Regions from separate parts of the Janthinobacterium sp. Mn2066 genome, predicted to be linked through region 2. Evidence: predicted binding sites of a transcription regulator. Region 2 holds the regulator's gene; each other region holds the start of a gene.

Region 1 (7,744 bases), on a different contig from region 2:
GGTGTTGCAGCCGGCGAGAACGATGGCGACGATGGTGAGGGCGAAGAGTTTTTTCATGATGTGTACGTTTTGAAAATAAAATGAGGGGCTGAAACCGCTAGTGTAATCCAGCGGCGTCCAGCCCTGCATTCATCGCAGTGCCCGCACATCCACAAAGTGGCCGGCGATGCCTGCAGCGGCAGCCATGGCGGGCGACACCAGGTGGGTACGGCCGCCCTGGCCTTGCCGGCCTTCGAAGTTGCGGTTCGAAGTCGAGGCGCAGCGTTCACCCGGCTCCAGCCGGTCGGCATTCATCGCCAGGCACATGGAACAGCCCGGTTCGCGCCATTCAAAACCGGCATCCTTGAAGATGCGGTCCAGGCCTTCGCGTTCAGCCTGATCCTTGACCAGGCCGGAGCCTGGCACCACCAGCGCCAGGGTCACGTTCGAGGCGCGGTATTTGCCACGCACCACGTTTGCTGCAGCGCGCAAGTCTTCGATGCGCGAATTGGTGCAGGAACCGATAAACACCTTGTCAATGCGGATATCGGAAATCGGCGTATTCGGTTTCAGGGCCATGTAGACCAGCGCCTTTTCCATCGCGTCGCGGCGCACGGCGTCTTTTTCCTGGTCGGGATCGGGCACGCGGCCATTCACGCCCGTCACCATTTCCGGCGAAGTGCCCCAGGTCACTTGCGGCACGATTTCGGCCGCATTCAGGGTGACCACCAGGTCGAAACGGGCGCCCGGGTCCGAATGCAGGGTGCGCCAGTAGGCGACAGCCCGTTCCCAGTGCGGGCCAGCCGGCGAAAATGGACGGCCCTTGACGTAATTGATGGTGGTGTCGTCGACGCCGATGATGCCGGCGCGCGCGCCCGCCTCGATCGCCATGTTGCAGACCGTCATGCGCCCTTCCATCGACAGCGAGCGGATGGTGGAGCCGCCAAACTCGATACAGTAGCCGGTGCCGCCGGCCGTGCCGATCTTGCCGATGATGGCCAGCACGATGTCTTTTGCCGTCACGCCGGCCGGCAGGGCGCCATCGACCTGCACCAGCATGGATTTCGATTTCTTTTGCAGCAGGGTTTGCGTGGCCAGCACGTGCTCGACCTCGGAGGTGCCGATGCCGTGCGCCAAGGCGCCGAACGCGCCATGGGTGGACGTATGCGAATCGCCGCACACCACCGTCATGCCGGGCAGGGTCGCGCCTTGTTCAGGCCCGATCACGTGCACGATGCCCTGGCGCTTGTCGTTCATGTTGAAATACGTCAAACCGTAGTTCCTGGCATTCTTGTCCAGGGTTTCCACCTGCAGGCGCGAGACCGGGTCGCTGATGCCGTCAAGACGGCTGGTGGTCGGCACGTTATGGTCGGCCACGGCCAGGTTGGCGGACAAACGCCACGGCTGGCGGTTCGCGGCGCGTAGGCCGTCGAACGCTTGCGGGCTGGTGACTTCGTGCAGCAAGTGCCGGTCGATATACAGAATTGTCGTGCCATCATCGTCGGCCCGCACAACGTGGGATTCCCAAAGTTTGTCGTAAAGCGTCTTCATCATGATTTATGCAGCGTTGCCACAGCCTGTGTAAGTAAGCACTAATGCGTAAGCGCTAATAAGTAATCAGTCATGCAGATCCCAAGGATCGGCAATGATTATGCCATATTTCGCGCAATACAGAACTGAAACAGGCAAAACCGTTAGATTGGCGATACAAAGTTCGGACTCGAAGTTTGATATGAGTTAAAAATTGCTGAAATATCCCTTTTACTGGCATGGCCGACGCATCCGCTACCGCGTGCCCGAAGGAATGTCTGTGGAGTAAGAAATAATGGGTTTTCACTCTGCTTTCATGTATCGTGTTTCGACAAAAACAACAGCGTGCGCACTCGCCCGCGCTACCCCATACAGTTGAGGATGATTGATGAAATTACGCTTTTTCGCGCTGGCCACAGCCATGGCCGCCAGCGGCCAGGCCAGCGCCGCCACGGCCGGTGACATCTGCGTACAGGACTTGCGGGCGATTCCGTCCTTCCTGCTGGAAAACGACACGGGGGCGCGCCAGCACCTGGCGCAAAAAGGCCAGGCCTATTTTGACCTGGCGCTGGCGAACTCCACCACGGCGGCGGCCGGCGCGGCAAACAGCAAGGCCTGCGATGTCATCCTGGAAAACTATGTGGGCATGTGGCGCAAGGGCCATTTGCATGTCAAGCCGGGCAGCGCGCAGGACGTCGCCAAACCCTCCCCGGCCCAGCCCGCTGTTGCAGGACAAGCCGCGCCATCCAGGGAACCCTCGCTGCAAGTGCTGTCGGAGACGACCGTTTTATTGACGCTACCCAGCTTCCACGGCCGCTACCGCACTGCCATGGCCGCCCTGCTCGACACGCACCGTACGACACTGGCCTCGCATCCGAACTGGATCCTGGACGTGCGCAGCAATGGTGGCGGCAGCGACGCCACGTATGCGCCCCTGCTGCAATGGATCAGTTCGGGAGAGATGGTCAACATGGGCGCCGAATGGCTGTCCACGCCGGCCAATATCGATGGCCAGGAGAAAGTCTGCCCCCTGCTCGCACCGGGCGACCAGAATTGCGCCGCGTTTTCCGCCCAGGCCGTGGCACAGATGCGCACCGTCAAGCCGGGCGACTATGCCCCTCAGAACGATGAGGGCGTGATCAGCTATACACGCTTGAGTCCGCCAGAGTTGCACCAAGCTGCACGACAGCCGGCACGCGTGGCGGTGCTGGTCGACAATGCGTGCGCCAGTTCCTGTGAAGAATTCCTGCTGGCGGCGCGGCAAAGTTTCCATGTCAAATTGATCGGCCGCAACAGCTATGGCGCGCTCGATTATTCCAACCTGCGCCTGCACGCCCTGCCATCGGGTCTGCGCCAGCTGCAATACGCCACTTCGCGCTCGGCCCGCCTGCCCCATCTGCAAGTGGACCTGGGCGGCATCATGCCCGATATTTACTTGCCGCCACCCAAGGACGAAGCAGCGCGCGTACAGGAAATCGTGCGCGTGCAACGCTGGCTGGAAGGTGGAACCTTACGTCCGGACGGTGTCTGATGCAGTAATAAAAAAGCCCGCTGTGCGTGAAGCACAGCGGGCTTTCCAAGCAACAAAGCAGTCTTAAGCTGCCAGGCGCACGCTGCTTCGGCAACCATCCATCAGGAACGACAGGCCCACCACCAGCACCAGTTCGCCTTCAGCCGAGCGGGCCGTGCCGGTAATGCCTTCCACCGTAATCGCCGTCATCGGCTTGATCACCAGGTCGGCCGTGCCATCGACGGCTTCCACCGCCAGGATGTACGGTTGCGGTGCGGCCACCACGATGCCGACGCGCTCGCTGCACGATTCGTAGCCCAAGGCGCCCGCCAGCGAGCGTACCGGCAATGGACGGCCCTGGTCTTTCAGGACCGGTGCGCCGCCCACTTCCATGAAGGTTTCCGGCAACTCGACCACGCGCTGCACCACCGCCATCGGCAGCGCCAGCGCGGCGCCCGAGGTGGACACCAGCATGGTCGGCACGATCGACAGTTCGATCGGCAGGCGGATGGCAAACTTGGTGCCATGGCCCAGCGCGGATTCGATGTGGATCGCGCCACGGTTTTTCTCTACCGCCGTTTTCACCACGTCCATGCCCACGCCGCGGCCGGACACGCTGGACGCGACTTCCTTGGTCGAGAAGCCTGGCAGGAAGACCAGCTGGAAACACTCGTCGTTGCTCAACTGCGCGTTTTCGCTGATCAAGCCTTTTTGCTGCGCCTTGCTGCGCAGGAAGACGGGATCCATGCCCTTGCCGTCATCCTGCAGCACGATCATGACGCTATTGGCTTCCTGCCATGCTTTCAGGGAAATATACGACTTGGCAGGCTTGCCGGCGGCCAGGCGGTCTTCCGGCGACTCCACGCCATGGTCGAGCGAATTGCGCAGCATGTGCACCAGCGGATCGTACAGGCTGTCGACCACCACGCGGTCCACTTCCGTCTCCGCGCCCTCGATGGTCAGCTCGACATCCTTGCCCAGGTCTTTCGCCAGTTCGCGCACCAGGCGCGGGAATTTCTGGAACAGACGGCCTACCGGCTGCATGCGCGTGGCCAGGGTCGCGCGCTGCAACTCGGTCGAGTAGCGCGAAGCGCGTTCCAGCGTTTCGGCCAGGGTTGCCATCAGGCTGGCAGCCGGGCCTTCGAATTTGAATTGCAGCAAGCGTTCCAGCAACACGGCAGCCTGGTTGGCCGCCTGCACCGATTCGCCAGCCACTTCCAGCAAGGCGTCGAGCTTGACGGCGTCGACGCGGATGCTGTCTTCCTTGACGGGCGCGGCGTGACGCGCATCGGCGCCCTCGCGGCGGTCTACGCCATCCCAGGCCTTGCCGGCCGGCTTGGCAGCGGCAGCGACAGGTGCGGCAGGCGCGGATGCAGGCGTTGCCGCCACAGCGGCAGTGGCGGGCGCGGCGGCCAGCTTGCTGCCTTCCGGCACCACGGCGTTATACATGCCAGTCCAGTCCAGGCCATCTTCTCCGAGCACCGGTGCGGCAACAACGGGGGCCGCGACCACTTCGGCCACGACTTCCACTGCTGCAGGGGCGGCAACCGGCGCAGGCGCGGCCGGTGCATCCTTGCCTTCGATGGCGTTGGTCAGGATGTGTTCCAGTTCCTGCGGCATGGCTGGCAGGGATTCCGGCGCGGCGCCATTGGCCAGTTCCGTCAGCTGGTCGGCCACGAAACCGGAGGCCTGCAGCGCTGCCTCGATGGCCAGCGGAGTGACGGGCGCGGCGCCCGTGCGCAAGGCGTCGAACAGGTTTTCCGTCAGGTGGCAGGCTGCCACCAGCGCAGGCAAGCCCATGAACCCGGCGCCGCCCTTGATCGTGTGAAAAGAACGGAACACCGCGTTGAGCGTTTCCTTGTTGTCAGGATCGCGCTCGAGACGCAATAGGTGCTCTTCAACATTAACCGCAAGATCCATCGCCTCGACGACGAAATCCTTGAGCATATCGTCCATTAGAATCCCAAATCAGCAAGAAGATCGTCAACATTATTCTGGTCCAGCGCCACGGATGGCACCGACGGGCCCTGCATCAGCGGTGCGGCCGGCTTTTGCGCGAGTTTTTCGCGCACTTCGGCTGGCGCGTTGTCGCGCAGCAGCTGGGCCAGTTCGTTTTCCACCGTCTTGGTGATGTTGACCACTTTTTTGATCAGCTGGCCGGTGATGTCCTGGAAGTCCTGGGCCATCATAATTTCCAGCAAGCGTGCTTTTTCTGCTTCCGTGGCCACCGCAACGGCTTGCGTGAACTGGCGCGTGTCACCGGCCAGGGCCTTGAATTCTTCCAGGCTCAGCTTGCCGTCGAACAGCGCGGTCCAGCGGCTATCCATGTCCTTGGCCTTTTTCGACAGCACATCCTGCGCCGGCATGCCTTCGTCCAGGGTGTTCAAGACCTTGTTGGCGGCCTGTTCGGTCAGGGTTGCCACGTATTCCAGGCGGTCTTGCGCGTCGACGATCTGCGACGACGCTTCCGTCAACGCCTTGTCGTAACCCAGTTCACGCAAGGAATCGTGCAGCAGGCGCACGATACCGCCGAGGCGCTCAAACATGGGCTGGTCGGATTTGTCGACCGGATCGGCGGCCGGCGCTTCTGCGGCAACATCCGTTGCCACCTCAGTTGCCACCTCCACAGCGACTTCGGCCACCGGCGCGGCGGCCGCTGCCGGCGCTGCCACGCTGGCCGACACCGAGTCGAACAAGGCTTCAAAATCGTCGTCCGCTATGTCGGCGGGTGCTGGCGTGGCGGCAGGCGCGGGCGCGGCCGTGCGTTGCGCAGATACTTCATCGAATAAGGCATCGAAATCATCAGCGGCGTTGGTCATATCCCTGCTTCTCCATAATTTGTCAAAATTCCGCCTGAACTGTGCGTTTTACAGACTGATACCCGCAATTTCTCGATTAAGATGATTTGAGGCAATACCGCTGCGATGGTGCGAGTGTAGCAGGGCGTTGCCCTATTGGTAAATCTCAAAACGCGCTTCCTGCTATAAAGCGGGCCTACAATTGCTTTTCCTCACGGAAATAAGTGTTCCCACTGTTGTATTTTGAAATACTACCATTGGCGTGCGGGCAAGAACATGCCCAGGCAAGAAATCCCCCTCCCTTGACACCCACAAAAGCCCTCTTCTTGCCTATGTTGTCTATACTGAAGGTGCAACTGTGTTGATAAATATCAAGTCTTTACATGAAAACAATGCTGCAGCCACGTCTACAATAAGACTGGCTGCGCGCGCCGGTCCATACACAAAGGAACTGCCATGTATAAGAAAATTCTGATCGCCACCGACGGCTCAGCCGTCTCCAACCTGACCGCCTGCGCCGGCGTGGCCTTCGCAGAACAGATGCAGGCGGACATCCTCGCCCTGTATGTGGCGCCCGAGTACCAATACCCCGTGTATATCGAGATCATTCCGCCAAGCTATCCCAGCGAAGAGGAATACCGCATCGCCATGCGCAAGGCTGGCGCCGGCCACTGGCAGGCCGTGCTCGATGCGGCAGCCAAACGGGGCCTGCAGGCGACGGGCCTGACGACTTTTTCTGACAGCCCGGCCCTGAAAATTGTCGAGGTAGCCCAGTTGCAGCACTGCGACCTGATTTTCATGGGTTCCCACGGCCGCAGCGGCTGGGGCCAGCTCTTGCTGGGCAGCGTCACCAATAAAGTCTTGTCGCACTCGACACTACCGGTATTGGTACATCGGCTGATCAAGGAACCACCGGCGCCGTAACAGGTCAGATGAAAGGGCGGCGCACGGTAGAAACACGGGGCTGGCGCCGTTTTCAGCTAATATGACAAGCTTTCCGATTTTTTAACACTTCTTTTCACCCTTGGCCAGCTCTTGCGGCCAGCACAGACTGCAGGCCTATGATACGTATTGTGATTGCCGACGACCACACCATCATGCGCGAAGGTTTGAAGCGCATACTCGACGGCGCGCCCGATATCGATATCGTGGGCGAAGCGATTGACGGTTTCGAAGTGCTGAACCACGTGCGCCAGGGTGGCTTTGACTTGCTGCTGCTCGACCTGTCGATGCCGGGCCGCAGCGGGGTCGACCTGATCCGCCAGATCCGCAGCGAAGCGCCCAAGCTGGCTATCCTGATCCTCACCATGCATGAAGAGGAGCAATACGCCGTGCGCGCCATCCGCGCCGGCGCGCAAGGCTATCTGACCAAGGAAAGCGCCGGCACCCAGCTGGTAGGCGCCATCCACAAGGTGGCGTCGGGCCGTCCCTACATCAGCGCCGAAGTGGCCGAGCAACTGGTGCTCAATATCATGATGCCCAATGAAAGCTTGCTGCATAAACAGCTGTCGGACCGCGAATTCGAAGTCTTCTCCTTGCTGGTCTCAGGCAAGTCGATCACGGAAATCGCCAACAACCTGCACTTGAGCGTCAAGACGGTCAGCACGCACAAGACGCGCATCATGCAAAAGATGGGCATGAGTTCCCTGTCGGAAATGGTGCAATACGCCGTGGCCCATCGCCTGCTGTCCCCCTTCAAGACCTGAGCGCGAGCGTGCTGCATCCATCATTGCCATGCCATCGGCATCGGCAATGACACCCCTCCCGGTAGGAACAATCCTACAGACACTACCGTGGCTCCTACTGCCATATTCAGCCACTTGCTGATATTAATTTTATACGGCTGTTGGCATACTGAAATCAGTAATCAAGTTGCTGGCAAGTTATGTCTTCACTTAGGTTGATCATTACTGCAGTCATCACACAG
Region 2 (7,744 bases):
CGGCGCAAGCACAAGCCATCCTGGCAAAATACGGTTTCAAGAAACCATAATTTTTTACTGAAGTAGCACTGCATGGATATCGCCTGGACCGCGCTGGCCCTGTCGCTGAAGGTGGCGGCGTGGGCCACGGCGCTGAATTTATTGCTGGGCATCGGCACCGGCTATCTGCTGGCGCGCGCCCGCTTCCCGGGGCGCGATTTGCTCGACGCCCTGCTGACCCTGCCGATGGTGATGCCGCCCACGGTGCTGGGCTACTATCTGCTGGTGCTGCTGGGCCGGCGCGGCACCCTGGGCATCTGGCTGCAGGAACACTTCGGCATCAACCTGATCTTCACCTGGCAGGGCGCCGTGATCGCTTCCACGGTGGTGGCGTTTCCGCTCGTCTTCAAGCCGGCGCGCGCTGCGTTTGAAGCGGTCGATGGGCAGCTGGAACAGGCGGCCCGCGTGCTGGGCATCTCTGAAATGGGCATCTTTTTCCGCGTGACCTTGCCGCTGGCGTGGCGCGGTATCCTGGCGGGTGTGCTGCTCGGTTTCGTGCGCGCTCTTGGTGAATTCGGCGCCACCCTGATGGTCGCTGGCAGCATCCCGGGCAAGACGCAAACCCTGTCGGTGGCCGTGTATGAAGCGGTGCAGGCGGGCCAGGATGATGCCGCCAACATGCTGGTGCTGATCACGTCTGCCGTCTGCATCGTGGTGCTGCTGGCCGCTGGCCGATTGGCGCCGGGGCGCATCGTTCACAAATAAAGCCTATGCAACTCGACCTCGACATCCGCGCAACCCTGCGCTCCGGCAAACGCAGTTTTAATTTGCACGTGCAATGCACCTCCAGTAGCCAGCGCATCGCCGTGTTCGGCCCGTCCGGCGCCGGCAAGAGCATGACCTTGAAGGCGATCGCCGGCTTGTTTACGCCCAGCGAAGGCCATATCCGCCTGAATGGCCGCACCCTGTTCGATTCCGCCGCCGGCATCAACCTGGCGCCGCAGCAGCGCAACGTGGCGTACCTGTTCCAGGACTACGCGCTGTTTCCCCACCTGACGGTGCGCCAGAACGTGGGTTTTGGCCTGCGCCGGGGCTGGTTCAATCCGCGTGCGCGCACCAAACTGGAAAAAGTCGACCAGTGGCTCGACGCGTTTCATTTGCAGGAACTGGCGCACCAGTATCCCGATGAGTTGTCTGGCGGCCAGCGCCAAAGGGTGGCGCTGGCGCGGGCATTGGTATCCGATCCGGCCGCCCTGCTGCTCGATGAACCGTTTGCCGCCCTCGACCCTGCCCTGCGTGTCAAAATGCGCCTGGAGCTGAGCCAGTGGCAGCAGCGCCTGGAAGTGCCGATCATCCTGATCACCCACGATCCGGAAGACGCACGCATCCTGGGCGAACATGTGCTTTACCTGCGCGACGGCCAGATCGATAGTGCAGAGAATAAGGCGGCCTAATTGGATAATGTAGCGGATAAAACAGCAGGAATCGGCCTGCAAGGCTCGGTATGGATGACGGTGGGCGGCGAAAACCTGGGTGGCACGGGCCGCGTGGAACTGCTGGGCGCCATCGCCGAACATGGCTCGATCACGCAGGCCGCCAAGGCCGTCAAGATGAGCTACAAGGCGGCCTGGGACGCGATCGACGCCATGAACAACCTGGCCGGCGAACCGCTGGTCGAGCGCCTGACGGGCGGCAAGGGCGGCGGCGGCACGCGTTTGACGCCGCGCGGGCGCCAGCTGGTCGACAATTTCCGTATCATCGAACGCGAGCATGCACGCTATCTGCGCCAGCTGGGCAGCCAGGCGGAAGGCATCGCCGACGATCTTTTACTCATACGGAGAATGGCCATGAAAACTACCGCGCGCAATCAATTCCTGGGCAAGGTTGCCCAGCTCAAGACGGGCGCCGTCAACGATGAAGTCGTGCTGGAACTGCCGGGCGGCCAACACATCGTCGCCATCGTCACGCGCGACAGCAGCGAAAGCCTGGGCCTGGCCGTGGGCGTGGAAGCGTTCGCGCTGATCAAGGCGTCCTCGGTGATCCTGGTGGCCGACAGCGAAGGCGCCCGCTTCTCGGCCCGCAACCAGCTGACGGGCAGCGTGACCCGCGTGCAGACGGGCGCCGTGAATACGGAAGTAGTGCTGGACCTGCCCGGCGGCGGCACCATCGCCGCGATTGTCACCAATCAAAGCAGCAGCGACCTGGGGATTACCGAAGGCGGCAAGCTGACGGCGATCTTTAAAGCGTCGAGCGTGATTTTGGGCGTACCTGCCTAAGCCCAGTCTTCATCCTGCAGCCGCGCCAGCCACGCGCGCGCGGCTGCCAGTACCTGCTCCAGCTCTTCCCGTACTTTTGCCAGCAGCGCCGGCACCTCATCCAGGCGTTCCGTATGGATCGCTTCTTCGGCGGCAAACGCAGCCTGGATCAAACGCTTGGTGCCCAGGGTGCCGACGGAGCCGCGCAAGCCGTGCAGGATGCGCGCGGCGTCGCCGTGGCGGTTTTCCTGCAAGGCTGTCTCGGCTTCGCGCACGGGCGTCATGCCCTTGTTCAGCGCATCTTCCACCATGCGCCGCAAGACGCCCCTGCCCTTGGCGTCGTGCCCCATCACGCGCATCAGGGGGGCCATGGAAAATACGTCTTCATCCACCGGCGCCGCCGCGGTTTTTTCCAGAACGGGCGCATGGGGACGTGCCGGCAGGTGGCGGGTGATCACTTCCATCATTTCTTCCACCACCACCGGCTTGGCGATGAAGTCGGTGATACCGGCCGTCATGCAGCGTTCGCGCTCGGAGGCCAGCACGCCCGCCGTCATGGCGATCACGGGCAAGGTCAAACGCAGCTCCGTGCGGATGATGTGGGTGGCGCTGAAGCCGTCCATGACGGGCATTTGCATGTCCATCAGCACGATGTCATAGCGCAGTGCTTCTGCGCGCAGCCGTTCCACCGCCTGCAAGCCATCGGCCACCACGTCCAGGGTGGCGCCCATGTGTTCCAGGATGCCGCGTGCCACGGCCTGGTTCAAATGATTGTCTTCGACCAGCAAAAAGTGCATGCCGGCCAGCGCCGTGCCTGCGGGCTGTGCATGCAGTCGCGCTTCGCCGTCATTGTCCTTGGCGCTCAGGGCCTGGTGCAGGGCGTCGAACAGGCTCGAGCCCGTGATCGGCTTCATCAGCACCACGTCCGCTTCGGCCGCGCTGGAGATTTCTTCCAGGTGGTTGCGGGCAAAGGCATTGACCATCACCACGATGGGCTGGCGCTGGCCCGTCGCCGCCTCGCGGATGGCCTTGGCCGTGGCCAGGCCGTCCATCACCGGCATATGCCAGTCGGCCAGCACCACATCGTACGGTTCTTGTTGGGCCAGCCGTTCGCGGTATAGCGCGATGGCGGCGAAACCGGAATCGACCTGGTCGGCATTCCAGCCCCAGGCCTCGATCAGCTTGACGATCAGCTCGCGGCTGGTGCGGTTGTCGTCGGCCACCAGCAGGCGCAGCTGCCCCAGCGCCGGCGTGCGCCGTTCGGCCTCGGGCTGGGCCAGCACGTCGAAGGGCACGCTGAACCAGAAGCGGCTGCCCTTGCCTTCGCTGCTGGTAACGGCAATTTCACCGCCCATCATGTGGATCAGGTGCTTGCTGATGGCCAGCCCCAGGCCCGTGCCGCCGAAGCGCCGGGTGATGCTCTGGTCGCCCTGCGAGAAAGCGGTAAACAACTGTTCCTGCTGCTGGGCCGTCATGCCGATGCCCGTGTCGCGCACTTCGAAGCGCAGCCATGAACGGTTTTGCTGGCCCGGTTCGTCCTGCGCCAGGCTGACGGCCACCACCACTTCGCCGCTTTCCGTAAATTTGATGGCGTTGCCCGCCAGGTTGACGAGGATTTGCTGCAGCCGCTGGGCGTCGCCCACCAGGCGGCGCGGCACGTCCGGTTCGACGGCGATCGCCAGTTCCAGCTCCTTTTCGCCGGCATTCATGGTCATGGTGGTGGCCAGGGTATTCATCAGCTCATCGAGGTCGAATTCGATCGGCGACAAGTCCATGCGGCGCGCCTCGATCTTCGAGAAATCGAGCACGTCGTTCAGGATGCCCAGCAGCGACTGGCCCGCCACGCGCACCATGGTCAGGTATTTGCGCTGTTCCGTGTCGAGCCGGGTATTGCCCAGCAAATACACCATGCCCAGCACGGCATTCAGGGGCGTGCGGATTTCATGGCTCATATTGGCCACGAAATCGCTCTTCGCGCGGTTGGCCGCTTCGGCCCGGTCGCGCTCCTGTTCCAGCTCGCCGGCGCGCACCTCGACTTCCTGCTGCAGCCGTTCGCGCTCGCTCATCAAGCCATTGAAGGCGTCGGTCAGTTCGCCGATTTCGTCGCGCTGCTGCACCGGGATGGGCGTAAAGCGGCTGCCGCTGACGCGCAGGGCCAGCAAGGTGTCGCGCAGGCGCACCAGCGGCGACAGCAAACGCACGGTTACCCAGCCCAGCACCAGGGCGGCCAGCAGCGAGGCGAAGATACTCCACAGCACCAGCCGGTACAGCACGCCGTCGAACGGTTCGAAGGCGTCATCGACGGGCAAGGAGGCAGCCAGCAGCCAGTTGACCGATTTCAGGCGCTGGAAACTGTTGACGGCCGTCACGCCCTGGCTATTGGTGCTGATCATGCTGCCCTCGCCGTCCTGCTTGAGCAATTGCGTGGTGGCCAGATTGGCGTTTGGCGAACGGGGCTGCAGCAGGCGGCTGGTGTCCGGGTGCAGCACATACAGGGGCACGGGGTCGCGCGTGAGGACAAAATAATAGCCATTCTTGCCGACCTTGGCCTGGCGCAGATGGCCCAGCAGATTGTCCTTGTACAGGCGCAAGACGCCGATCACGATGCCCACTACCTCGCCCTGGCCATCGAGCACGGGAGCGACCATTTGCACGATGGGCAGGTGGCTGGTCTTGCCCAGCATGGGCTCGGTGATCATGGCGCGGCGCGTGCGCATCACCGTCTTGAAGTAGTCGCGGTCGGTCACATCGATGCCATTGCGCGCTGGAACCTGGGGCACGTCGGCCACCACCTTGCCCTGCTTGTCCAGCACCAGCACATCGTCAAACAGGGCCAGCACGGCCCGTTGTTCATAGTAGGTGCGCAACTGGCCGGCGTTCTGCATCAGTTCGGGGGGCTGGTGCTGCGCCGTCTGGGAGATGATGTCGAGCAACATCTGCAGCTTGTCGTCGAGTTCCTCCGCCGTGCGCGCGACCAGCGCCGCTTGCTGGCTCAGCAGCACGGTGGTGAAGTCGTCGCGCATGCGCTGCACCTGGATCATGGTGACCAGGGCGATCATGGCGATCGAGGTCAGGCTGGTGGCCAGGGCGACTTTTGCTTTGATGCCGAGAGGTTTCATGATTTATTTTCCTATCAATACCCTGGCTTGGCAAGCAATCAGCCTGTGCCTTTTCGCATTGCGGTGCTGGCGAGTACGGCGCTATAGCGAGGTTCCACGATGTTGCCATATAATTAAAGGATGGATGTCGCTATTTGTACTGTTTTTCGCTGAAATTGTCGCATGGCAACGTACTATGCAGTAAACTTGATGTTGCATTTTTCTAAAAGGTACAGACATGACTGAAGCGCTACTTTCGCCTATTCCACCCGTGGTTTCCGTGGAGGCGTTGCGCGCGCGCTGCTCGACGTGCAGCATGCACCAGCTGTGTTTGCCGATGGGCCTGGATGTGGGCGACATGGACCGCCTGGACCAGATCATCGGCCGCCGCCGCAAGGTGCCCCGTGGCGCTTCGCTGTTCCGCATCGGCGATGCATTCCAGAATCTGTATGCAATACGCCTGGGGCACTTCAAGACGTACCAGATCAATCCGGGTGGCGAAGAGCAGGTGACGGGATTCCAGATGGCCGGGGAACTGCTGGGCATGGACGCCATCAGCGCCGACCGCCACCATTGCAACGCGGTGGCGCTGGAAGACAGCGAAGTGTGTGAAATCCCGTTTTCCAGCCTGGAACAATTGCTGGGAAACATGCCGACCCTGCTGCGCCATTTTCACCGCATGATGAGCCAGGAAATCACGCGTGAGCAAAGCGTGATGTTGTTGTTGGGTAATATGCAGGCCACGCAGCGGTTTGCCGCCTTCATCGTCAACCTGGCCTCGCGCTACGAAGCGCGCGGTTATTCGGGCAGCAATTTCCAGCTGCGCATGTCGCGCGAAGAGATCGGCAACTACCTGGGGCTGACCATCGAAAGCGTCAGCCGTCTGCTGTCGAAATTCAAGAAGGAAGGCTGGCTGCGCGTGTCGAACCGCGAGATCGAGATCTTGCAGCCAGCAAAGTTGAAAGCCATTACGGCCGGTACCGACAACTGCAAATAGGTTTTACAGCTCTTCGTCGGCGCGCAGGGTAATCGCGCGCTGCACCGGCCAGCTCCAGATCCCCGACAAGCGCCACTCGCGCTTGTCGTTCTCCACCAGCACTTGCCAGCGGCTGCGTTCCAGCATCGGCAACGCTACCGAAAAATTCCCCTGTGCATCGGGCTGCACCAGCAGCCGGATATCTTTTTCCGGCAAGGTGGCGTGCGCCAGGTGCAGCTGCAGCGGCGCCTGGTAAGCCTTGCCGAAGCTGTGCACGGAACCCGTCAGCCGGCCTTGCGCCACGTCATAGGCCAGGCGGGTGTCCATGGCCAGGTTGCTGGCGACTGTATCGCGCCGCAAGTCCTGGTTGATGGCCTTGCCCTGCTTGTAATAATCGCCCACCACCAGCGCGTCGGGTTGCGTAAAGGCGATATAGCCCATGACACTGCCGACGATGACGGACAATCCAGGGCCCACCATCAGCAGCCAGGGCCAGCGGTGCTTATACCAGGGAGCGACGGGCGCCTGTAGCGGCGAGGGATGGGACATGGTTTTTCCTTTTCTTTAGCGCGGTACAAAAAACACCGCTTTTTCATGGACATGCAGCGAGGCGTCGTCGAGCGAAGTCAATGCAATGCCGATTTTGTTCGAGCCTTTGTCCCCCACGCCGTGCGGCGCGCGCAGGCGGATCGGCCAGGCCAGCGTTTCCGTCGGCTCGACGGTTACTTCATCGCGCGTGAGCAGGGTCAAGCCGGGCAAGCCATCGACCGTGATGCGGTAGGTCTGGCGCTGTTCCGACGTATTCATGATTTGCAGGCGATACACGTTTTCGATCATGCCGTCTTCCACTTCGCGCCCCAGCGAACCGCGGTCGCGGATCACGTCCAGTTTCAACGGCGTGCGCAAGAGCAAGGAACTGCCGACGGCGATGGTGATCAGGGCCAGGATGGCGGTGTAGACCAGCACGCGCGGGCGCATGGCGCGGCGGCGTATTTGTCGTGCATCAAAGTTGTTGGCCAGTGCATGGTCCGTGCTGTAGCGCACCAGTCCGCGCGGGCGCCTGATCTTGTCCATCACGCTGTTGCAGGCGTCCACGCAAGCGGCGCAGCCGATGCATTCATATTGCAAGCCCTTGCGGATATCGATGCCGGTCGGACACACCTGCACGCACAGGCTGCAATCGATGCAGGCGCCCAGCTGGGCGTCGCCACTGGCGGTTTTCTTGTTCAGCGCACCACGTGGTTCGCCGCGTTTCGCATCGTAGCTGACGATCAGGGTATCCTGGTCGAACATGGCGCTCTGGAAACGCGCATATGGGCACATGTATTTGCACACCTGTTCGCGCAGCCAGCCTGCATTGCCATAGGTGGCCAGGCTGTAGAACAAGACCCAGAACCATTCCCAGGGACCGAAGTTGAGCGTGCGTACTTCATGCG
Region 3 (7,744 bases), on a different contig from region 2:
TGCTTCCAGCGCCAGCTGCTGCGGCAAAGTATTGGCGCCGCTGGCGGCCAGTGCCTGCTTGGTGAACGCCAGGCCCTTGGTGGGCGCGGTGGAAAAGTGCACGGCCAGCTTGCGGGTTTCTTCCGCCAGTTGGTCGTCGTCCACGCATTTCCAGATCAAACCCCAGTCTTCGGCTTTTTCTGCCGTCAGCTTTTCACCGAGCATGGCCAAACCCATGGCGCGCGCCGAACCGATCAAACGGGGCAAAAAGAAGGTGCCGCCCGTGTCCGGGATCAGGCCCAGTTTGCAAAATACTTCCACGAAGCTGGCCGATTTGCCGGCGATAACGATATCGCAAGCCAGCGCCAGGTTGGCGCCCGCACCGGCGGCCACGCCATTGACGGCGCAAATCACGGGCATCGGTAAGGCCTTCAGCGCCAGCACCAGCGGCGCATAGTTTTTTTCCACCGACTCGCCCAGGTCCACGCCTTTGGAACCCGGCTCCACGGCGCGGTCCGACAAATCCTGGCCCGCGCAAAAGCCACGGCCCGCGCCCGTCAGCACAAACACGCGCACGGTCTTATCGGCGTTGACTTGCGCAATGGCGTCGCGCACTTCCTCGTGCATCGCCTGCGTGAAGCTGTTGAGTTTATCGGGACGGTTCAGGGTCAGGGTGGCAATGCCCTGCTCGATGGTGAAGAGGATGTTTTGGTAGCTCATGATGTCTCGCTTCTTGTGTAATGACCCTCAACAGAAATCTGGGGTCAGACCCGCCGGGTCTGACCCCGGCAGTGGCAGTTGGGTTATTCAGCCTGGTCGAAATCAACGACCACCTTATCCGTCAACGGAAAACTCTGGCAGCTCAATACAAAACCGCGCGCCACTTCGTAGTCTTCCAGCGCGTAGTTGACGTCCATCTCGATCTTGCCTTGCGTGACCTTGCAGCGGCAGGTGGAACACACGCCCCCCTTGCACGAATAGCGCATGTCGATGCCCTGCCGCAGGCCGGCGTCGAGGATGGATTCCTTGTCGCGCTCCATGGTAAAGCTGGTGTGGTAACCGTCCATGATGACGGTCACTTCCGTTTCCTGGCGGGTGGTCTCGTCAGGCGGGGTACGCGGCTTGTGGGCGTTTTTCGGGATGCTGGCGGCGAACAGCTCGATCTTGATATTTTGCTTGGGCATGCCAGCCGCCTGCAGGGCGGTCGACACGCCCAGCATCATGTCTTCCGGGCCGCAGATAAAGGCGTGATCGTAGTCCTCGATCCTGATCCAGTGCTGCAGGAACTGTTCGCATTTTTCCTGCGTGATGCGGCCATTGAACAATTCGATATCCTGCTGCTCGCGGCTCATCACGTAGACCAGGTTCAGGCGCTCCAGGTACACATCCTTCAAGTCCGTCAATTCTTCCTTGAAGATGACGGAAGACGATGCGCGGTTACCGTAAAACAGCGTGAAGCGGCTCAGGGGTTCGGCCAGCAGGGTCGTCTTGATGATGGAGAGGATGGGCGTGATGCCGCTGCCAGCCGCAAACGCCAGGTAGTGCTTGCGGTTGGCGCCATCAAGCGGCACGTTGAAATGGCCCATCGGCGGCATCACGTCGATACTGGCACCTACTTTCACGGTGTCGTTCGCCCAGGTCGAAAAGGCACCGCCCGGCGTGCGCTTGATGGCCACGCGCAGGCTGCCGTCCTGCACCGCCGAACAGATGGAATACGAGCGGCGCACGTCTTCCGCATTGATATGGGTGCGCAGTGTCAGGTGCTGCCCCTGCTGGTAGCGGAATTGCTGCTCCAGCTCCGCCGGCACGGCAAACGTGACGGCGATGGTGTCACGCGTTTCATGGCGCACGTCTGCCACCGACAGCGGATAAAATTTACTCATGCTTCATCTCCAGTTTCTTCGCAACGCATGCCTGTTTTTAGTGGCACTTGAAGTAGTCAAACGGTTCACGGCAATCCAGGCATTTATACAGGGCCTTGCACGGCGTGGAGCCGAACTGGCTGGTCAGCTGCGTGTGGTTTGAACCGCAGTTGGGGCAAATCACGTCGAGCTTGGGCACAGCATGACGCTTGACTCCCGCCCCTGCGCCACCACGCAAGCCACTGATATCGATCACCTGCTGTTGCGGCGGGGCGATGCCATAACCTTTCAGTTTGGCCTTGCCCGTCTCGCTCATCCAGTCCGTAGTCCAGGCGGGCGACAGCTGGTTTACCAGGGTGACCCTGGCCACGCCGTGGCTGCGCAAGGCATCGGTGACGGCGTCGGCAATCACCTGCATGGCCGGGCAGCCCGAATAGGTGGGCGTGATGGTCACGATGCACTCATCCCCATCCACCACGTCCACGGCGCGCACGATACCCAGGTCCACCACCGAAATGACGGGGATTTCAGGATCGGGCACTTCGCCCAGCCAGGCCCAGACCTGGGCCGCGTCCAGCGATGCTGCGACGGTATTCATTACCACTCCGCTCCGGGATAGGCGCGCTGCAGGAACTGCATCTCGGCCAGGATAAAGCCCAGGTGTTCCGTATGGCGGCCCTGCTTGCCACCCTTTTGCATCCAGGCGTCCGGCGCCGGCATGGCCAGGGTCGCCTCTGCAAAGATCTCGGCCACGTGCTCGAGGAAAGCCTGTCTTAACACCTCGCTGGAAGGGGCGATGCCGGCGTCAAACATCGCCTGGTCAACGGCGTCATAATTAAACATCTCGCCCGTGTACATCCACAGCGCATCGGCGGCCGCCTGCGTCTTGGCATGGCTTTCCGGCGTGCCATCGCCCAGGCGCACGACCAGATCGCCGCTGCGGCGCAGGTGATAGGTCACTTCCTTGATCGATTTTTGCGCCACTTCCACGATGCGCGGATCGCCGCACTTGCTCAGTTCCAGCAGCTGGAAGTAATGCCAGGTATCGAAGAAAAACTGGCGCATCAGGGTGTCGGCGTAGTTGCCGTTCGGCTGTTCCAGCAGCAGGCAGTTCTTGAAGTCGTGCGCGTCGCGCATGAAGGCGATATCGTCTTCGTCGCGGCCCGCGTTTTCCAGTTCGGCCGCATAACTGAACCACAAGCGCGTCTGGCCCAGCAGATCGAGCGCCACGTTGGTCAGCGCCATGTCTTCTTCCAGCGCCGGTCCCTTGCCGCACAGCTTGGACAGCTGCTGGCTGAGGATCAGGGCATTGTCGCCCAGGCGCAGCAGGTAATTGACCTTGTCATCCATTGCAGGCGCTCCCGTCACAGGTTCTTGACTTCTTCCGGCATCGGGAAGAAGGTGGGATGGCGGTACACCTTGCTGTTCGATGGTTCGAACAGGGCGCCCTTGTCGCCCGGGCTGCTGGCGACGATATCGGCCGCGCGCACCACCCAGATGCTGACGCCTTCATTGCGGCGCGTGTAGACGTCGCGCGCATGATTGACCGCCATGGTGGCGTCGGACGCGTGCAGGCTGCCCACGTGTTTATGCGCCAGGCCGTGCTGGCTGCGGATGAAAACTTCCCACAATGGCCATTCTTTGCTCATGCTGTTCTCCTCGGTTCTTTATATTTACGCTGCCGCTTTGCCAGCGGCTTGCTTGTCGGCGTAGGCAACCAGCGCATCGCGGAACCACTCGCCTTCGTCATACGCCTTGACCCGCGTTTGCAAACGCTCGCGGTTGCAGGGACCATTGCCTTTCAATACATTGTTGAATTCGGCCCAGTCGATTTCGCCGAATTCGTAATGGCCCGTGTCAGCATTGAATTTCAGGTCGGGATCGGGCACGGTCAAGCCCAGGTATTCGATTTGCGGCACGGTCTGGTCGACCATGCGCTGGCGCAGTTCGTCATTGGAGAACAGCTTGATGCGCCATTGCGCCGATTGCGCGCTGTTGACGGAAGCGGCGTCGGACGGGCCGAACATCATCAGCGACGGCCACCACCAGCGGTTCAAGGCATCTTGCGCCATGGCTTTTTGCTCCGGCGTGCCCTTGCACAGCGACATCATGATGTCGTAGCCCTGGCGCGCATGGAACGACTCTTCCTTGCAGACGCGGATCATGGCGCGCGCATATGGACCGTACGAGCAGCGGCACAGGGGAATCTGGTTGATGATGGCCGAACCGTCGACCAGCCAGCCGATGGCGCCCATATCGGCCCATGACAAGGTGGGATAGTTAAAAATGCTGGAGTATTTGGCTTTGCCCGAATGCAAGGCGGCCAGCAGCTCGTCGCGCGATACGCCCAACGTTTCCGCCGCGCTGTACAGGTAAAGGCCGTGGCCCGCTTCATCCTGTATCTTGGCCAGCAAGATCGACTTGCGCTTCAGGGTAGGGGCGCGCGTGACCCAGTTGCCTTCTGGCAACTGCCCCACGATTTCCGAGTGCGCGTGCTGCGAAATCTGGCGTATCAGGGTCTTGCGGTAGGCGTCCGGCATCCAGTCCTTGGCCTCGATCTTGATGCCTTCGTCGATGCGCGCCTGGAAAGCCCGTTCGTCTTGCCCCATGTCATCGATGGAACGGACGTTTTTCAGGCCGGTTTCAACCATTTGTGCGTACATGATCTGTCTCCCATGTTCTATGCATGCGCAGCGGCGCATGGCGATAATCAGATAATACGATACAAAAATCAGTTTGCATACACTTGATTTGAATCATTTTAATATTTCGTATCTCATGCGAGTTTTGACAAGGTATGATGTGAAAAATAATCACAACCTTTCCGCACGGCAAACGCACGGCCAAGTAAACTGTGCATCTTGTTCACATACCGCAGCAACCAGCCCAGGACCACATGAAAAACCCCGCTTGTACCGCATGGATAGCCGATTTCCTCGCCAACGACCCGCCCCGCTCCAAGTCGCTGGTGATGACCATCTTCGGCGACGCCATCGTGCCGCGCGGCGGGACGCTCTGGCTGGGCAGCCTGATCGAATTGCTGGCGCCGTTCGGCGTGAATGACCGTCTGCTGCGCACCAGCGTATTCCGCCTGGCGCAGGAAGGCTGGCTCAGCTCGCAGCGCGATGGCCGCCGCAGCGCCTATACCATACGCCCGGAAGCATCGGCCCGCTTCGAGCGCGCCTACCGTCGCATCTACGCGCCGCTGGTGGCGCACTGGGATGGCAGCTGGACCCTGGTGATCGGCCCGGCCGGCAGCATCGACGCCGCGGAACGGGGCGCCGTGCGCAAGGAATTACTGTGGGCAGGTTATGGCTTGATTGCGCCGGGCATCTTCGGCCATCCGGCGGCCGACCCGGATGTATTGGAAGATATCCTCACCCGCAATGAAGTGCTGGGCAAGCTGTATGTCTGCCACGCAACGGAATTGCCGGGCGTGAGCACCCGTCCGCTGCGCGATATGGTCGGCGAATGCTGGGATTTATCGGAAGTGATGGCCGGCTATGCACAATTTATTGCGCGCTTCCAGCCGCTGCTGCACCTGCTGCAGGTGCAGGCAAAGGACGCCACGATCGATGCGGAACAGGCGTTCGTCATCCGTTCGCTACTGACGCACACCTACCGCCGCGTGCAATTGCACGACCCGCAACTGCCCGTCGAACTGCTACCCGAACCGTGGCCCGGCACACAAGCCTACGCCCTGGCGCGCGCCCTGTACCGCCGCACGCATGCAGCGGCCGAAGACTATATCCTGGCGACCTTGCGGCGCGAGGATGAACATGCGCCATCGGTTCAGCCGTGGTTCTTTGAGCGCTTCGGCGGCTTGTAAATGGGGTCAGACCCGGCGGGTCTGACCCCTGATTACTGCTTGCCGACCACAAGTTTCGCCCCCGCCACCAAATCCTGCCCCAGTTTATCCAGCGCATTCGCCTGCACCAGCATGGTGTCGAGGATGGCGACGTTAAAGGCGAATTCGGCCGGCGTGGTGTAGCCGGGGAAACGTATAATGCGCAGCAACTCCTTCAGGCTCGTCCCCTGCCCCAGGTGGGCCAGCGCGTCGCTGAGGGCGCTGATTTTCTTTTCCAGCTCCCGGATATGGTTATCTTGCGTGCCATTGCTTGCCATGATGTTCTCCCCTGATTAACTGCGCTAGGACTTTTTACCTTAGCAAAGGACACGTGTCGCCCTTTGCGCCAGCACAAGGTGACAAGTAAAACGGGTATCATCGCGCCATTGCACACGATGCAAACCTTATTTGTTTTTATCAGGAAACATTCATGACCATTAAAATCAGCCAGCAATTCGACGCCGGCGCGATCGAGGTGCTGCGCGCCGACGATGCCCAATCCATCGAGCTGAACATCCGTAAAGATTCCCACGCCGACATTACGCAGTGGTTTTATTTCCGCCTGCAAGGCGCGCAAGGCGAAGCGTGCACGATCCGCTTCATGAATGCCGGCAAGTCTGCTTACCCGGACGGCTGGAAAGATTACCAGGCAGTGGCCAGCTACGACCGCGAAACATGGTTCCGCGTGCCGACCAGCTTTGACGGCACGGTGATGACTATCGAACACACGCCAGAAGAAGAAAGCGTGTATTACGCTTATTTCGAGCCGTATCCATGGGATCGCCACCTGGCCTTGATCGACAGCGCACAAGCCTCACCGCTGGTGCGTTTGATCGACCTGGGTAGCACGGTCGAAGGCCGCGACATGAATCTGCTGGTGGTCGGTGATGCCGATGCCGAGAAAAAAGTCTGGGTCATCGCGCGCCAGCATCCCGGTGAAACGATGGCGGAATGGTTTGTCGAAGGCATGCTCGAAGCGCTGCTGGACCAGGCCAACCCGTTTGCCCGCCAATGCCTGCAAGACGCCGTCTTCTACGTGGTGCCGAACATGAATCCGGATGGTTCCGTGCACGGCAACCTGCGCACCAACGCGGCTGGCGCTAACCTGAACCGCGAATGGATGACGCCGACGATGGAACGCAGCCCGGAAGTATTCCTGGTGAAACAGAAGATGCATGAAATCGGCTGCGATTTGTTCCTCGACGTGCATGGCGACGAAGGCTTGCCGTACGTGTTCGTGGCCGGCAGCGATGCGCTGGAAAACTTTACGCCTGCGCAAAAAGCCGAGCAAGACCGCTTCATCGCCGACTTCAAGGTGGCCAGCCCCGACTTCCAGGACGTGTACGGCTATGAAGATGGCCCATTCACGCCGGAAGTGCTGACCATGGGTTCGCCCCACATCACGCACGCCTTCGGCTGCCTGGCGCTGACCCTGGAATTGCCGTTCAAGGACAATGCCAACGATCCTGACCCGCAAACGGGCTGGAGCGGTGCACGCAGCGCCGCCCTGGGCGCGGCCGTGCTGCAACCGATCCTGTCCACTCTTCGCGCTTAAGCGCCTGGATAAAAAACCGGCCCCTCCTTGCGGATGGGGCCGGTTTTTTTATGCGCTGTTAATCAGCTGCGCGCCACCTGCTGCAAAGCGACGATAAAGCGCTCGATATGCGCGTCCGGCGTAAAGATGCCAGGCGTAACGCGGATGCAGCTGCCCGCCGCCAGGCCGTCGCGCGGCACGGTAAAAATGCCATGCTCGGCCACCAGCCGTTTCGACAGCGCCAGGTTGTCGGCAAAGCTGGTCTTGCCTTTCAGGCGGAAGGCGGCCAGTGCACTGGTCAGGCGCGGGTCGGACGAAGCCAGCACTTCCACGCCGTCGATGCCGCGTGCCGCTTCCACCCAGCGGTTGCGCAAGCGCTGCAGCCGCGCCTGCTTGTTGGCCACGCCGATCTGGCCGTGAATATCAAAGGCCAACGGCAAGGACAGATAGGCAGCAAAGTTCAAAGTGCCTGTATGCACGCGGGTACGGATATCGTTGCCCTGTTCCTCGCCCTGGTAAGCA

The links. Region 2 encodes FNR, which switches genes on or off when oxygen is low (the NO sensors DNR and NnrR bind a similar motif). Its sites were predicted from a motif close to TTGATNNNNATCAA; they were not measured.
Region 1: the regulator FNR is predicted to act here: its motif matches at 6,179-6,192, upstream of ACL9RI_RS24815 (universal stress protein).
Region 3: the regulator FNR is predicted to act here: its motif matches at 4,588-4,601, upstream of paaA (1,2-phenylacetyl-CoA epoxidase subunit PaaA).

Annotation. Positions count from the first base shown of each region.
Region 1 is NZ_JBMOUF010000015.1:95,031-102,774, reverse strand. Features, by position in the region: gene ACL9RI_RS24840 (entericidin A/B family lipoprotein) at 1-57, opposite strand, end outside; gene leuC (3-isopropylmalate dehydratase large subunit) at 130-1,533, opposite strand; gene ACL9RI_RS24830 (S41 family peptidase) at 1,898-3,040, shown strand; gene ACL9RI_RS24825 (chemotaxis protein CheA) at 3,104-4,975, opposite strand; gene ACL9RI_RS24820 (protein phosphatase CheZ) at 4,975-5,838, opposite strand; gene ACL9RI_RS24815 (universal stress protein) at 6,274-6,741, shown strand; gene ACL9RI_RS24810 (response regulator) at 6,879-7,523, shown strand.
Region 2 is NZ_JBMOUF010000019.1:62,778-70,521, reverse strand. Features, by position in the region: gene modA (molybdate ABC transporter substrate-binding protein) at 1-50, shown strand, start outside; gene modB (molybdate ABC transporter permease subunit) at 73-744, shown strand; gene ACL9RI_RS26710 (sulfate/molybdate ABC transporter ATP-binding protein) at 750-1,433, shown strand; gene ACL9RI_RS26705 (TOBE domain-containing protein) at 1,488-2,255, shown strand; gene ACL9RI_RS26700 (response regulator) at 2,252-5,353, opposite strand; gene fnr (fumarate/nitrate reduction transcriptional regulator Fnr) at 5,571-6,329, shown strand; gene ACL9RI_RS26690 (FixH family protein) at 6,333-6,857, opposite strand; gene ccoG (cytochrome c oxidase accessory protein CcoG) at 6,873-7,744, opposite strand, start outside.
Region 3 is NZ_JBMOUF010000003.1:442,570-450,313, reverse strand. Features, by position in the region: gene paaG (2-(1,2-epoxy-1,2-dihydrophenyl)acetyl-CoA isomerase PaaG) at 1-699, opposite strand, end outside; gene paaE (1,2-phenylacetyl-CoA epoxidase subunit PaaE) at 783-1,862, opposite strand; gene paaD (1,2-phenylacetyl-CoA epoxidase subunit PaaD) at 1,900-2,439, opposite strand; gene paaC (1,2-phenylacetyl-CoA epoxidase subunit PaaC) at 2,439-3,191, opposite strand; gene paaB (1,2-phenylacetyl-CoA epoxidase subunit PaaB) at 3,206-3,490, opposite strand; gene paaA (1,2-phenylacetyl-CoA epoxidase subunit PaaA) at 3,515-4,504, opposite strand; gene paaX (phenylacetic acid degradation operon negative regulatory protein PaaX) at 4,738-5,670, shown strand; gene ACL9RI_RS08320 (hypothetical protein) at 5,703-5,966, opposite strand; gene ACL9RI_RS08315 (M14 family metallopeptidase) at 6,119-7,243, shown strand; gene ACL9RI_RS08310 (aminotransferase class V-fold PLP-dependent enzyme) at 7,306-7,744, opposite strand, start outside.